Regions from separate parts of the Propionispora hippei DSM 15287 genome, predicted to be linked through region 1. Evidence: riboswitches for the same ligand, from Rfam matches in the RefSeq annotation. Region 1 holds a riboswitch; each other region holds the start of a gene.
What was found. Region 1 has a riboswitch for cyclic di-GMP ahead of F3H20_RS00685 (hypothetical protein). Riboswitches for the same ligand answer to the same signal wherever they lie in the genome.
Positions count from the first base shown of each region.

Region 2: another riboswitch for cyclic di-GMP. It lies ahead of F3H20_RS17130 (hypothetical protein); the one in region 1 lies ahead of F3H20_RS00685 (hypothetical protein).
Region 3: another riboswitch for cyclic di-GMP. It lies ahead of F3H20_RS08040 (methyl-accepting chemotaxis protein); the one in region 1 lies ahead of F3H20_RS00685 (hypothetical protein).

Region 1 covers NZ_FQZD01000004.1:129,599-134,986, forward strand. Annotated here, with positions in the region: gene F3H20_RS00665 (hypothetical protein) at 1-231, opposite strand, end outside; gene F3H20_RS00670 (PilW family protein) at 258-743, opposite strand; gene F3H20_RS00675 (hypothetical protein) at 773-1,246, opposite strand; gene F3H20_RS00680 (prepilin-type N-terminal cleavage/methylation domain-containing protein) at 1,267-1,764, opposite strand; cyclic di-GMP riboswitch class II at 2,000-2,083, shown strand; gene F3H20_RS00685 (hypothetical protein) at 2,214-2,852, shown strand; gene F3H20_RS00690 (secretin N-terminal domain-containing protein) at 2,824-4,101, shown strand; gene F3H20_RS00695 (YqeG family HAD IIIA-type phosphatase) at 4,130-4,654, shown strand; gene aroE (shikimate dehydrogenase) at 4,682-5,388, shown strand, end outside.
Region 2 covers NZ_FQZD01000043.1:16,712-22,099, forward strand. Annotated here, with positions in the region: gene F3H20_RS17115 (histidinol phosphate phosphatase) at 1-302, shown strand, start outside; gene F3H20_RS17120 (DUF1858 domain-containing protein) at 422-1,378, shown strand; gene F3H20_RS17125 (hypothetical protein) at 1,423-2,091, shown strand; cyclic di-GMP riboswitch class I at 2,370-2,454, shown strand; gene F3H20_RS17130 (hypothetical protein) at 2,508-2,744, shown strand; gene F3H20_RS17135 (hypothetical protein) at 3,024-3,692, shown strand; gene thiD (bifunctional hydroxymethylpyrimidine kinase/phosphomethylpyrimidine kinase) at 3,797-4,597, shown strand; gene thiE (thiamine phosphate synthase) at 4,594-5,220, shown strand; gene F3H20_RS17150 (DUF4870 domain-containing protein) at 5,359-5,388, opposite strand, start outside.
Region 3 covers NZ_FQZD01000011.1:87,939-93,326, reverse strand. Annotated here, with positions in the region: gene F3H20_RS08045 (GrlR family regulatory protein) at 181-510, shown strand; gene F3H20_RS08040 (methyl-accepting chemotaxis protein) at 585-2,276, opposite strand; cyclic di-GMP riboswitch class I at 2,531-2,621, opposite strand; gene F3H20_RS08035 (anaerobic C4-dicarboxylate transporter) at 2,743-4,089, opposite strand; gene F3H20_RS08030 (response regulator) at 4,223-4,915, opposite strand; gene dcuS (DcuS/MalK family sensor histidine kinase) at 4,909-5,388, opposite strand, start outside.

The sequences.
Region 1 (5,388 bases):
AATGTAATTTGTTGTGCTTGTATTTTGTACGGCATTCATCCAAGTATAACGTATGCCGGCTTCGGCCGCTGCTTTTGCCTTGATATTATCACCATAGCCAAAACCGGTAAGGCGGCTCAGACCGTTGGCAGAGAGCGACAGATAAGTGGTGGCCATTGCTGCCAGCAGTACCATGGTAGTAATAGCTATAAGTGACGCTGCACCTGTTTGATTGGTAAAAATCCGGCGCAAGGTAATTCCTCCTGTTCCATAGCGTGTTAGTTATTTAAAAGAAATACTGTGCGTGTTAACTGAGTGGTATGACTACCATCGGTGAGCGATAAGGTAATCGTTATGTTTTCCCCGTTAAGACCGGACTGAAAGCTGGCGCTGATGATTTGAACCAGACTGCCGTTCGTTAAGGGGTATTGAGTACCTGAGCCAATTTGGCGGCGGAGTTCATTATTGACTAATGAATACGTAATATTTCCGGCTATGTCGCTACGCTGAAATACCAAGGTGGCAGCAGTACTGTTATTTGCCGGAGTAAGAATTGTAGAGGCTGGAGCGATGTCTTTAGCCATTAGATCCAAGGCCCAGCGGCCTTCTTGCAGCATGTGATTGGTGGAGGTTCCATTGGCTATGGTTTTGGTAGTATTAGCAAAAAGAGGAACGATGGCTGCTAAAATAATTAGCATGACAGCCATTCCTATTAAAATTTCAGTTAAAAAGAAGCCCTGCTTGTTTTTATATCGTTTTATCATACTGAATGAAGCACCTCTATGCTAAATAATCAGGTTGAACTAGGTTGGTTATTGCGAATATAGTATTTAATAAGCGCTACTTGCTTTGTGTTATTACTCCAGGAAACTATGATTTTTACCTGGGCTAGACGGTTCCCGGCATTGGCAGCTGAACTAACTTTTCCATAGATAGAAACTGTTGCTCCCGGCAATGAAGAAAGTGAATTCCTTGCATTTGCCAAATCATTATAAACAACAGTATTCGAGCTGGAAATGTCAATGGCTTGGTAGCTGGTCACCGTAGAGGGGACCAGTGTGGCCCAGTTGGCGATACTTAAGCTTTGTAAAGCGTCTCCGTAACTAGCGGCAATTTGGTAAGCACGGGACTGTTCGCTGTTAACAGAGTAGGTTTTAACCCCCATAGTAACCAGGCTGACAATAGAAATTAGCGCAACACTGGTAATTAAAACACCGAACAGAGAATCCAGCAGCAAAAAACCTTTTTGATTTTCGATTATTTTCATATGATTACCCCAATATAATGTTATATTTCTTCTGTGCGGTAAGCGGGAGTGGAAGATGTATCAATGCGAATTCTTCCCGTCATGCGGGAAATAATAATTGTTTGTTTATTTTCAGTTTTAGGCAGTATGCTGCTTGTTAAAGTAACCATTGTAGCTGTATTAGTGGATAAATTACTCGGATTAAAGGCTAGTGTATTTCCATTTGACGAAGATAGTGTAATGCTGGAAGGTAAGGTCCGGGAGGAAAAGCCGGTGTTTGTCGACTGGTCGGTGATGATTTGATAAGAACCGGTAGCAAAAGTGATGTTAATGGCAGCGCTGGTGTCATCAATCGCTTTTTCCATAGATAACTGCTGCATCGTCCGGATGTCAGCGGCAAGTTGGCTGGTTGCCGTTGTTAAATCATTTTTGGCAATGCCATACCGGAGGTTTATCCCTGCAATCCCTGCCAGAATTCCTAAAATAGCAATAGCCACAAGCAATTCAATTAGAGCAAATCCCTTTTGTGAACGAAACAAACGATACCCTCCCTGCCTCCGGTAAATACGTGAACCTTGTTTTATTTCCATATCTACGTTTTATTTAATACTATCTATTTACATTTGACAATACTTTTTATGGAAATTTATTATACTTTATAGTTTTCAAAGTTATTTTTAATTATATCGACAAATTGTGGCAATTTTAGATGTTGACAAATGATCAAAAATGAATGATGATAATAATTGTGATAATTTGACGAGATCTATGCGTTTTTTACATGGAAGTGATGAATACTGGTTTGTATTTGGACGCTTGAACCAGTAGGAGCAGGTAGCGTAACCACCCATCTGAAATTTTCAGATGGTTTTCTTATTTTTATGGAGGATTTTATTGGGAGATTATCGAAGAAAAAAATGGCTTATTGAGTAATAATGGTAATTTGTTTAATTTTTTATTTTGCCAATAAAAGGCGGTGCGATCTTTATTGAATATAAAACAAGATATGTCTTCTTTATCGTCAAAAATCATTGCGACTCTTGCGATAGGTGTTATGGCACTTGCCCTATATTTAGTAGTTATCCCGGCTAATGAGGACAACCCTATTGCACCGACAGTCTCCAATGGCCAAAGTTCTAAAGTGGCAACGCAGAAAACAGCGGCAAAAGATTCTAATGAAACAAATGTAAGTTTTCCTGTTGTTGAGAAGCAGGGCACTGTTCGCAATCCTTTCGCTATTCCGCCGGAGTATATGGACAGCAAGGATAAGGGAACGGATAGTAAATTGCCGGTAACACAGCAACCGGTGCCGGATGCGGGGCAGGTGGCAGCCGGGATAAGTCCAGCAGCACTTGAATTACCTAAATTTAGTGTTACAGGTATAGTCAGCAGTGATGATGGGCAGCAACTGGCCGTCATTAATGATGGCAAGCACTCCAAGGCATACCGCCTGGGAGAACAGGTTGGTGCATATCAGGTAGAATCAATTATGTCAGACATGGTGGTGGTTTCTGGACCTGCCGGACAATTGACATTGCCGATCACTAATAATATAAAAACGGAAAAAAGCATGGCAAAAGAAAGGACAGGTAACGGGAATGATTCAACTCATAACGTGGCGCAATAAGCTAGTTGCTATAGTGGCAGTAGCCATACTTCAGATCTTTGTCATTTTGCCAGTAAGCTTTGCTAATCCGGAGTCGGTCAGTTTAAACTTTGTGCAGGAAGATATCCGGGTTGTGTTACATACGTTGTCATTGTTAAGTGGAGTCAATATGATCATTGATGAATCGGCAGCGAAGGAATCGCCAAATATTACAGTAAGATTGGACAATGTTTCATTGGATACCGCCATTGATTTAATAGCTCAAGCAAAGGGGCTGACCTATCATAAAGTAGATAATACAATTATTTTTGACCGGGCTGATGTGGCTGATTCGGCAGTTATTAAACTGCAGTATGTGACAGCGCAGGATATGAAGTCAACAATTGCTTCGGCGGCAGAAGGGTTAAAAGTGAAGCTGGATACTGATATTCCTTCTAATACTTTATTGGTCACCGGTTCATCGCTAGGTATTTCCCGGATAAAACAGATTGTCGATGAGTTGGATAAGCGACCGCAGCAGGTAGAACTGGAGGCTAAAGTGGTTGCTATCAGCAAGTCTGCCACTAAAGATTTAGGGGTGACCTGGAACTGGGATGAGACCCCCAAAACGTATGAGTACACGCCGGCAGGAACCAGTTATGATTCTACCACTGGTACAACAACAACTACTACCCAGCCTACAATTACTCGCCATACAAGCCTGGCCGATGGTTATCCGGGCATAATTCAATACGGAAGGGATCCGGACGGACATCCTTATGAATTTTATTATACGGCTAAAATCAATGCGCTTGTCAGCAATGGCAATGCTAAAATTTTATCGCAGCCCAAAGTTACGACAATTAACGGTAAACAAGCCCGCATACTTATAGGCGACAGGGTTCCGGTGCAGACTAATACGGTAGCTAATGGAACAACTTCCACTTCTACCACCTATGTGGATACCGGGATTAAGCTAACCTATACCCCCATTGTAGGCGCTGACGGACAGATTACCGCTAATGTAAAGACAGAAGTTAGTACGCCGCAATTGGTTTCTGATATCAAACAATATCAGATCACGACGCGGGAAGCGGAAACGAATGTACGAATGAAAGATGGGGAAACGATGGTGATTGGTGGTTTGATCGGCAGTCAGGAATCGAAGACATACACAAAAGTTCCCTTTTTGGGTGATCTGCCCATATTGGGAACACTGTTTAGAAGCGTCAGCAATTCTGGCAGCGAGTCGGAGATTGTTATATTCTTAACTGCCCATGTTGTTCAATAAAACTTAGTCGCTTGGTTAGGAGGCTCTGGTGAATTTTTCCGACAAACTTTTTTGCCCTGACTTGCGTGTAAAAACTCTTTTGGACATTTCCTGGGATGTATTTGTGAACAATGATCTTAAGGGATTGTTGCTGGATATAGATAACACCTTGCTTCCCTGGGGAGAAGGCCAGGTTCCTAATGATATTAGAACTTGGTTACAGGGGGCTAAGGAACAGGGGATGCATCTTTGCTTGGTTTCCAACAGCTATGAAAGACGAGTAGCTGAAATTGCCCGGAGTATTGATGTCAATTATGTGCATTGGGCGCGAAAACCGGCTAAATACGGTTTTCGCAAAGCCATCCGGGAAATGAACTTATTGCCGCAAAATGTTGCCGTTATTGGCGATCAAGTGTTCACTGACATCTGCGGCGGCAATCGTCTTGGCTGCTATACTATTTTAGTTGTTCCCTTGAGCAAAAGTGAATTTTTTACAACTAAATTGCTTCGTCTACTGGAGAGCCGATTGCTGTCCAGACTGGAAGAAAAAGGATTACTGACTAAATTAGATTAGATTAATTAATAGGATTGAGGAACTCATATGATAACAGGGAAAACTAAAAAGATTGGAATTATCGGTTGGCCGGTGGGCCATTCCCAGTCTCCAGCAATACAAAATGCCGCCTTTAAAGCGGCCGGGTTGGATTATGTGTATGTTCCACTGCCTGTTAAGCCGGACAAGATGGAAGCTGCGGTTGAGGGCTTGAAGGCGCTGGATTTTGCCGGAGCCAATGTTACCATACCACATAAAGTGAACATTATGCAGTACTTGGATAAACTTGATGAGAGCGCAACGAAAATCGGGGCGGTAAATACGATCGTCATCCGCGAGGGAGTTTGCACCGGTTATAATACTGATGGCGACGGCTTTATTAAAGCGCTGTTGACGAAGAGTGTAAACCCTTCGGGAAAAAAAGTAGTGATCCTGGGAGCAGGGGGAGCGGCCCGGGCTGTGGTTTGCGGCTTGTTGCAGCAAGCTGCGGCCTCAATCACAATATGTGCTCGTAATCAGGAAAAAGCGATGCAGTTTTTAAAACTTTTTTCTGATTCTGATAAAATTACTTTTTGCTTATGGCAAGAAGGAGCGGAGTTTAGCGAACAGCTAAGTGCTTGTGATATTCTTGTAAATTGTACTTCCCTGGGAATGTCGCCGAAGCTGGATACCCAACCTTTGGTTGATTGGCAGGCTATTTCTAAACCTATTGCGGTTTGTGATTTAGTATATAATCCATTAGAAACTGTTTTTCT
Region 2 (5,388 bases), on a different contig from region 1:
ATGTCTACTATGACGAATGTAAGGAAGTCATTGATCCGGTGCTGGCCGTGCTGGCTGAGCGCGGGCAGGCGCTGGAGATCAATACCAAGCGGGTGCTGACACCGGAGTATATGGCGCTGTTGCTGCCGGTTTACCGGCGGTTTGCCGAGCTGGGCGGCCGGCATGTGACCATTGGCTCCGATGCCCACCGGGCCAGTGAAATTGGCCGGGATATGAAGACCGCTTTTGACTTTGCCGATTCCTGCGGCTTAAGGCCGGTTTATTTCAAAACGGGAAAACCTGAATATTTGGCGCGTGATTAGGGCTTGGTTACCGGATTCATTTATCGGGTATGATACATATCACATGGCTGGTTGATGCAGATCACATTTTTTAGATAAAGAAGCTGGTATGATAAGAGCAGATACAGGAGGATGATACTATGTTGCCAACAGGTGCGAACCTACAGAAAATATGGAACGGAAAGAAAACCTATGCTGTTACGCCGCATATTCCCGGCGGCTTTGTAAAAGCCGATGCTTTACGCAAATATGCCGATGTAGCGGAAAAATACGGTGCCACTCTGAAATTGACCTCGGCGCAGCGTATCATGATTACCGGGTTAAAGGCCGAGGAGGCGGAGCAGGTTTGGGCCGAGCTGGAAATGCAGCCGGCAATCGGCTTTGCCAATTGCGTGCGCAGTATAAAAATATGTCCGGGCATCGCTTTTTGCAAGCGGGGCAAGCAGGACAGCATCAAGCTGGGTCTTGAACTGGATAAACGGTATCACAAGAAGGAAATGCCCTCCCGCATGAAAATGGGAGTGGCCGGCTGTCCCAACTCCTGTGCCGAAGTGCATGTAAAGGACGTCGGATTGCTGGCAACTGATGCAGGCTGGAATGTATATGTGGGCGGCAGTGCCGGCTCGCATCCCCGTCTGGCCGATCTGCTGATTGAGGACCTGACGGCGGAGGAAGCGCTGCACATAGTGGACATTATTGTACGGTATTATCAAAAGAATGCCGATATTGAACGGGTCGGACAATTTATTGACCGGATTGGCTTAAAAAAATTCAAGGCCGATGTGCTGGCCGAATTCTACAAGGGCGTCAGCGAAACCACCGAACCGCTGGTCAGCCAGTCGGCTGCCGGGGAAAAAATCATTCCTGTGGCGGGCGGCCTGACCGAAGGAACGCTGGTGCTGGGTGACAAGATCACCGCCGACAGCGTGATCAGTGACATTATCCGGGTATATCCGCAAACGGTACCTGTCTTCCGCTCGTTTGGCATGGGCTGTCTGGGCTGTCCGTCCTCGACGGGGGAAGCGGTCCAGAAGGCGGCGGAAATACATGGGATCAAGGTGGATGAAATTCTGGCGGCACTGAACAAGGTTATATAGGCTTTTTTTACTACATTTCTTATCTTATGGCAGGAGGAATACAGATGAGTGCATTTTTAGGACATATTCACTATTGGCTATACAATAAGATCCGCTTGGTGATCAAACGGGAAGAACTGGTCTTTGCCAAAGCCCAGGAATGCTGCGGCGATACGGCGGAAGAACTGCGGGACCAGGTGTGGCAGACCTACGGGCAGCCACTGCCTGATGCCGATCTGGGTGATTTGATTGAGCACGGTAATATCCATGGCTGGCTGCAGCGGCAGATCAACCTGGCCGAGTCGAGAGAAGCGGCTTTGATTAAGGAATTGCTTGAGATTTGCGGCGGTGACGCCGAAGCGGCGATTTTCCGGGCTTTTGCCGAACATGGCGAGGGCTGCGGCCGTCATGCCGCCGAACAAAATAAATATGAAACCGACCGGGCTGACGGCATCTATCAGGCGCTGAATGATTACCTGCTGAACGGCATGCCCTGTGATCAGGCCGATGTCATGGTGGCTAACAGCGCTGATCAGGTCATCTGGAAGAGCGGCACCTGCCTGCAGGAACCCAACTGGAAACGGGTTGGTATCAGTGCTAAACCCATGAAAAAGTTATATCAGGAGTGGACACAAAATTTCGTCCGGGCAATCAATCCGGCCATGGAATACAGCCAGACTGCCGACACCGCTCAGGGCGAAGCCGTTAACCGGCACGAGATTAAACGGGTTTGATAAGCGATCTGAAGTCTAGGATATCGCTGAAGCGGAAAAACAGCCACCAGGCTGTTTTTTTGTATGATTATTTGGCAGTCTGCTGGACGTGCACAAAATAATTCCGATGATTCCTTCCAAGACACGGATAAAACGAGTATAATAAAACATAGAAAGAGTAGATAATTGGCAAAGAAAAAGTCTTTTTGTCGAATTATCGGCAGTAGGACTGAAGCGCTACCTTTTTTAGTTATTTTAGACAGTGTCCCAAAGCAAGAAGTTATGAATTGATCATATAGATAACCTTTTAGCAAACCTTCTTAAAGGAAGGGACGCAAAGCCATGGGTCTAAGGATGTAAATCTATGATAGCCAGGTTGCATAAAGCACCGGCTATTTTTTATTTTTTATCAGCCGCGAGGGAAGCTTGTTCCCCATATGGATAAGGAGATGGAGACATTGGCTGTAGGAAAATGTTCTTGTGGCAGCAAGCAGTATGAAGAGGTTGATATAACGCCGGCGGGAGCTCAGAAGAAGCGATCCTTTACCCGTTGCAAGCGCTGCGGCTTAGTTGTGGCGGGACAGGGAAACTGGCCGGAGGAAGAAGAGACGGGGCTGGTAAGCCATTGGGTAAGAGTCTTGCGGGAAAGTATGGGCTCCATCCTGCGGGCATAATCGCCCGAATTTGGGCAAGGGGACGGTTCGGGCGATTCTCATGAGCCGTTGCCGGAATCAGCGATTATGGCAGCCTTGCAACCGTCAGGCAGGGCCTTAGCTTAGCAGGAAAACGGCAGCAAACAGGGAACTATTACTAGTGGCCAATAAGCTGGGTCATTTCGTTAATTTAATAATACACCCAAACAAACGGATACTTCGTCTGCCTGTTTATGCCGGACTTTCCCGGTCTGGCTGAGGTGGGGTTTAGGAAAACCAAAGGAGATGGATAGCTTGGATATGCCTGCGATAATACAGGATGCGTTCAGCAGCGGCTTCTCGCTGCCGTCGGCGGCCAGCGCGGTGCCGGACATGACGCAGACAGTTGCTACAATAAAGGAAGTATGGGATGCCCAAACTTTTTCCGACATGGTCAACGGACAGGTCCATGTGCCTGATGATGTAATCAATCAGGCGCTGGCATCGATGCTGGAGCCCGGCGGACCGGTTACAGAAATGAAGGTTACGTCGCTAAAAAATCACCAGCTTAGAATTGAAGCGAAGACGGTCAAGGAAGGGCGGGTCGTGCTGGTCTGCACGGTGGAGCAATTAGTACATAATCAGGATCAATCGCTGCTAACACTGAAGGTAACTGATAAAAAGCTGCCGGACAAGCCCTTCGTGTCGTGGATTTTTTCACGGGTCAGTCTGGCCATGGTGAGCAAGGTTGTGGGACACCTGGATCCCTCCTACGGGTTAGATGTCAATATTCATGGGAATACTGTCACCATTGATTTTCGCCAGGCGCTGTACAATTCGCGGCTGGGCAATTTGGAGCTGTTCGGTTACCGGCCGGTGGATTATCTCACCGTGTATTCGCTTACGCCGCAGGACGGCTTTTCTGATATCAGCACTAACCTAGCGTTGCCGGAGCAGATAAAAACAATGATTAAAAATGTTTGGTTGTAGGGTGTGCTTTTAAATGAACGGAAGGAGCTAGGGCACAAAAAGCGCTGCCAGGGTTGCTTCGGATAGTGTTAAAACCACACCTTAAGACGGGAGGACAATCTGGTATGAAAAAAGTATTAACCATCGCCGGCTCGGATAGCAGCGGCGGCGCCGGCATCCAGGCTGACTTAAAAGCCTTTTCCGCCCAGGGCGTGTTCGGTATGAGTGTTATTACCGCCGTAACGGCGCAAAATACGCAGGGCGTACTGGCGGTGCAGGACATTGAGCCGGAAATCATCGCCAAGCAGATCGAAGCGATTTTTGAAGATATTGAGGTGGATGCCGTTAAAATAGGCATGGTTTCCCGGCCTGTGACCATCCATACCATTGCCGCCAAGCTGCGCCAGTACCAGGCGGTTAATGTGGTACTCGATCCGGTCATGGTGTCCAAAAGCGGCTATCATTTGCTGCAACCGGAAGCCCAAGCGGCCTTGGTGCAGGAATTGCTGCCTCTGGCGGCACTGGTTACACCCAACATTCCCGAGGCGGAAGTGATTGCCGGGATGAGCATTCATAATCTGACGGATATGGAAGAAGCCGCCCGGCGGATACACCGGCTGGGGGCGGCCTGCGTTCTGGTGAAGGGCGGGCATTTGCCGGATGACGCCACCGATATTCTGTATGACGGCAGCCGTTTTGAATATTTGGCGGCCAAACGGATTGCCACCAAGAATACTCATGGCACCGGTTGTACCTTGTCTTCAGCGATTGCAGCCAATATGGGCAAGGGCTGCGCGGTGACCGAAGCGGTGAAACGGGCCAAGGAGTATATTACTATTGCGATCGAACATTCGCTGGCTATTGGCAAAGGGGTAGGGCCAACCCATCATTTTTACGAGTTATATCGGAAGGCGGGGCTGGAATGAAAGACATTGACTATTCTTTGTATCTGGTGACTGACCGCCGGCTGGTCGGCGGGAAGGATTTTTACCAAAGCCTGGGAGAGGCCCTGGCCGGTGGGGTAACGTTGCTGCAGCTTAGGGAAAAGGAAGCCTCGTCGGCCGAATTCTATCGGATTGCGCTTAAGGTCAAGGAAATTTGCGGCCGTTACGACGTGCCGCTCATTATCAATGACCGGCTTGATATTGCCCTGGCCGTTGATGCCGACGGACTGCACATTGGGCAGCAGGATTTACCGCTGTCTGTGGCCAGAGGGCTGCTTGGCCGGGACAAGCTCATTGGCGTGTCGGCGACTACGCTGGCTGAGGCGCAACTGGCCGAAGCAGATGGCGCCGATTATCTGGGGATCGGGGCCATGTACCCGACAGGCACCAAATCGGATGCCCGGGCGGTGAGTCTGTCAGAACTGACCGCTATCCGGAAAAATGTAGCCATTCCGGTTGTAGCGATCGGCGGGATCGGAACGGCCAATGTGACGGAAGTCATGGGGACCGGCATTGCCGGCGTTTCGGTTGTTTCAGCCATATTGGCCCAGGACGATGTCCGTGCGGCAGCGCAGCACCTGCGTCAATTGATCATAACGGCATAATAACAAAACGGCTGTTACGCTATTCTTAGCGTAACAGCCGTTTTAGTTCTACTGGGGCAATGCCCAAAGAACAGCAAGCTATTTCCCCTATATGCAGGCTGTGTGAATAAAAGCATTTTGCGACAGCCTTCTTTGGGACTACAGTTTGTTGACAAAGCGCTGAATTAA
Region 3 (5,388 bases), on a different contig from region 1:
TTGCCGGACATCAAAAGTCCGTCTCGTCAGTCGATATACGGAAAGACCTGCCCTACCAACGCGACAGAAATCTGCCGCGTTATTTTTATGATCAATTATCAAAAATGCCGTCCTATTTGGCAGGATTTTGTAACTATATGGCAAAATTATATGATATAACGATTAAGAGGGGGTAATCATATGTCGAAAAGTATTTGGTCCTTTCAATTTCGTACTAAAAACCTGTCCTTTGGCGCCGGTACCGCCGTACTTGATGGCGATCAGCTTATTGGCGGCGATGCTTCATTTTATCATGTTGGCAAACTCTCTTTCGAAAATGATGCCATCACCGGTTCTGTCTGTGTCAACAAGCATGGTACAGGCCCTTCTTTCTTCGGTGCCATTCATTCCTACACTCTGTCACTAACCGGCCACAGGAAGGAAGATCAAATGACTTTATCCGGCTATATGGTGGAAAACCCCTTGCTTAAAATAACGATGGAGTTAACAAAGATCTTAGATCTAGAATAGCATAAAACCCCAGGCGGGAATCAACTCGCCTGGGGTTTTCCTTTCCTTGGCCGATAAGCTTGCAGAGCCGCTATTTAACTTAATTGAAACCGGTCGACAATACGCTTTAGCTCCTCTGCCGTGCTGGACAATTCCTCACTGGCCGCTGCAATTTCCTGCGACGACGCCGACTGTTCTTCTGTAGCTGCCGAAGCCGCCTGTGTCTTGCCTACTGCCAGTTTACTATGCTGGTCAATACGTTCTACCGATAAGACAATTTGCTGGCTGCCTGTGGAAATTTGCTGTAGCGTGTCCGACACTTGCTGCATCTGTTCATGAACGGTTTGAACCAGATCGTTGATGTCCTGAAAAGCCAGTCCGGCCATATGCACAACATCCGCCCCCTGACTGACCAGTTCCGGTCCTTCGTTCATGACGGCAACTGCCCTGTCGGTATCGGTCTGAATCATGCCAATCAACTCGGCAATCTGTTTGGCCGCATCCTGTGACTGTTCAGCCAGCTTACGCACTTCCTCGGCAACTACGGCAAACCCCCGTCCCTGTTCCCCGGCCCGTGCCGCTTCGATCGCCGCATTCAGCGCCAACAGATTAGTCTGGCTGGCAATTTGCGAAATCGTGTCGATAATTTGCCCAATTTCTTTCGACCTCATGCCCAATTGCGTAACCACTTCAGCCGAATGGGAAACGTTTTCTTCTATTTTATTCATGTGCAGTATAGCACCCTTCACCGATTCACTGCCAAGGATTGCCGTTTCCGCCGCTTCGCCCGACCGTTCATTAATTTCCGCCGCATTGGCCGCAGCCTGTTGAATTCCGGCCGACATCTGCGTAATTACCGCCGCCGTCGCATCGATGGAAGCCAATTGCTGCTCGGCCCCGGAGGCAATGGCGTTGATCGAGTCCGCCACCTGGCTGCCGGCCTGCGCCATTTGGCCGGAATTATCCTTTAACTGCGCCGAAGAAGCAGCCAATAGTTCGGCCGAATCCATAACCTGCTGAATCATTGTCCGCATATTGCTTTTCATCGTATTTACCGCAGCAGCCAAATCAGCGATTTCATCATTTGACTGTACGCGAATACTGTCTCGGGTAATTTTCCCGCCGGCAATCTCCGTAACTGCCCGGACCAATTGGCCTACCGCCGTAGAGATGGAGCTATTAAGTTTAATACTAATGGCAACAGCCAGCACAATAATCAGGCCGTTGATAATGAAAAGAACCCGCTGATTGGTTGTTGCTTTGTCGGCAATTTTCGCCTGTTCTGTTTTAACATACTCCTTAATCATATCAACCAGTTCATCCGTTTGCTTGGTTACCTTTGCATAGGGAACAGTCCCTTGTTGGATGATGGTTTTCAGAGCTTGCTGATCATTGGCCAGACCTGCCTGCATGGCCTGGGTGGCCAATTGTTCGTATTCCGCCTTGGCCGCCTTAATCTCGACTATGCTTTTCTTCGCACTTTCCGTTACAAAAATATGCTCCATCCGGTCAATTCTGTCGTTTGATTCCTTTCGGATAGCAGCAAACTCTTCCCGTGCCGCCGGATCGCCGGTAAGATTAAATTTACGGACCGTCGCGGCTTCATCTACAATATTAGCGGACAGTTCCTCCGCCAGAATCAGTTTTTCAATGTTTATCGTTGTAGTAGACTGGTACTCTTCATTAATCTGGCCAATTTTATAGTAAGTATAACCGCTCAAGAGAACCATGCCGCTAATAATAACAAGAAAAGCCCCAAAAATCTTTTTACCTATCGTTAATTTCACTGTTCACTGAATCTCCTCTACCCGTTTTTACTTCCTCTACACCAAAAGTCGGGAACCCTTACCTTGTCGCTCAGTCCTAACCGCCTCCTTCCATCATTCTTGCCAGACGCCCCAGGGACTCATGCCCTGTCCGCAATGCCGCGCAAGTCTGGCAAACTACTTGCCGGTCTAACGATCAGACGGGTTAGCTTCTTTTGACCATGCAAAAAAGACAGGGATAGCCCTGTCCTACAAAACAACTAACCCCTCGGTTACTTGGCGGCATGGCGATCATAGGCAAAATTCATTGTCGTTAGACCCGTAGCTTTGCGTCCCTGCCTTTCGGCAGGTTTGCCCAATATTCATTTTTACTGCTTTGCACAATTGACACTCTCTTAGTATCCAGTAAAAGTAATAATTTGTCAACTAGAAATCATTATTACGGTATACAAAAAAAGGCCTGACAACAGACCTTTTTTTCCTGCATTTAAAATAATATGCTTACCAGTGTATAGCCTACGATACAGCCTGTTATCACACCGATAATACCAGGCAGAATAAAACTGTGATTAATAATGAACTTGCCTATTTTCGTCGTACCTGAACGGTCAAAACCAATACAGGCCAAATCACTCGGATAGGTAGGCAGCACGAAATAGCCGTACGCCGCCGGGAAAAAGGCCACAATCAACCGGGGGTCCACACCCAGGTTAAGACCGATCGGCGCAATCGCCACAATCGCTGCTCCCTGACTGTTTACCAGTTTGGAAACTAAGAACAGAACAACGGCATACATCCAGGGCTGACTGGCTACGACACCGGCCAGCGACTGCTGCAGCAGCTTGAAATGAACCTGGAAGAAGCTGTCGCTCATCCATGCTACACCGAATACCGAAATGATGGCCACCATGCCTGCCTTGAAGACATTGCCGTTGGACACCTCCCGGGAATCCACCTTGCAGACGATCATAATCACGGCACCGGCAATCAGCATCATCATCTGAATGGCCAAATTCATCGACAAGGGACTTAGCTTGCCGTTGGCACCGGCAAAGGATGGGCGCAGACCAGGAAAAGCACCTAGCAGGACAACCAGAACAATGGCCGCAAAGAAAATCCAGGTAGCCCAATAGGCCTGCCTGGGAAACACTTTGTCCAGCATGGTATCCGAACTGCCATAAATATACGCTTTTTGCTCGGGATCCTGCAGCTTAGCCTGAAACTCCGGGTCCTTATCCAAATCCCGGCCTCGCCGCATACTCCACAAAGCGGCCGCCAAAACCCCGAAGAAAGTCGCCGGAATAGACACCGACAATAACTGGATAATACCGATAGCCTGTCCGACACCATGAGCCTGCGCCAGAATAGACACCAACGAAACGACCGAAACCGATACCGGCGAGGCGCCAATTCCCATCTGGGATGCCACCGAAGCAACGGCCATAGGCCGTTCGGGGCGGATATTTTTCTTAATCGCAATGTCGTAAATTATTGGAAACATCGTGTATACCACATGGCCGGTACCGCATAAGAAAGTAAGTGTCCAAGTCGTCAGCGGCGCCAAAATCGTAATGTAGTCGGGATGGCGGCGCAACAATCTTTCGGCAAACCGCATCATAACATTCAGACCGCCTGCCGTCTGCAGTACCGACGCACAGCCGATAACGGCCAGGATAGTCAGCATCACCTCGACAGGCGGCGTACCCGGCTGCACACCAAAAAAGAAAGTAAGTATAAAAAGTCCGAAACCACTGATCAGCCCTAATCCCATCCCACCATACCGGGTGCCCACCAGCAGACAGAGCAGGATCACTAATAGCTGTAAACCAATCATCATTCATATCCCCTTTCTTGCAATATTTTATTTATTGTAATAAACTTCTTTGCCGGCGTACATCATTGGAAATTTATTTAAGAGTTTTTTAATTAAAAAAAGTAAGTCTCCTGTCGGAAACTTACTCTTTTGCTCAAAACATATTCGCCTGTTTATTGATGCAGCGGTACTTGTACAGCGGCCTGCCGACAGCGCCATAGCTGACCTCGGCGCTGATTAGTTCCAAGCCCTGCAGATACTTCAGATATTTACGCATCGATACCTGGGACAGCCCTACTATTCCGGCAATTTCATCGGCACTAAACTCCCGCTTGATCCTTACTATTTGTTCCCAGATAGTCCTGATTGTATTCCGGTCAAGCCCCTTGGGAAGAGCAGCCGCCTCACCGGAACGCTGAGGAGTAAAAAACTGCTTGTCCAAATCCTGCTGGCAAAAACTCTGCTGTTCGCTGATTGATTTGCGGCGCCGGCTATAATTGAGCAAAGCCGTCTGAAAGCGGGTAAACTCAAAGGGCTTGATTAAATAATCCACCACCCCCTGGCGCAAGGCCTGCTCTACTGTGGCCACATCATGAGCCGCTGTGACCAGGATGACATCAACCCCATGCTGCGCTTGCCTGATCGCCCGCAATAGCTCCAGACCGTTCATGCCGGGCATGAAAACATCCAGCAGGACAACATCGACTGCCGTCTGGCGCAATAACCGCAAGGCCGCTTCGCCGTTGCTGGCAATGCCGGCCAGCCGGTAACCCTCCAGTTGTTCCAAATAACGCCGGTTTAATTCCGCTACCATGGGATCATCTTCCACAATAAGCACAGCTAACATAGTATCACCTTACTTTCATAGGGAACAGTCACCGTAAATACCGTGCCTTGTGCCGTATTGGATGTATATGTTACCGTTCCGCTCAATCGCTCGACACTGCGTTTAACCAAAGAGAGGCCAATTCCCCGGTTCACAGCCTTGGTGGATACCCCGCATTCAAACAACGTTGCCGCCAGTTCACCGGAAATTCCCGGCCCTGTATCACTGACGCTGATGGTCAATTTTTCGGCCTCGTAAAAAATATGAAGGGTAACCTCCCGTAGCGCTGCTTGGGCCAGAGCATCAAAGGCATTTTCCACCAAATTGCCAATGATGGTGACCAGTTCATGGGACATGTCCGTCTGCTTCGGTCCCGGTAAACAACTGTTCTCCGTCAACTGCATCGGTATGCTTTTTTCCCGGGCCAGACTCAGCTTACTCAAAATAAAACCGGCTATCACAGGATCTTTGATCCGGCGGCTGACAAAATCAAC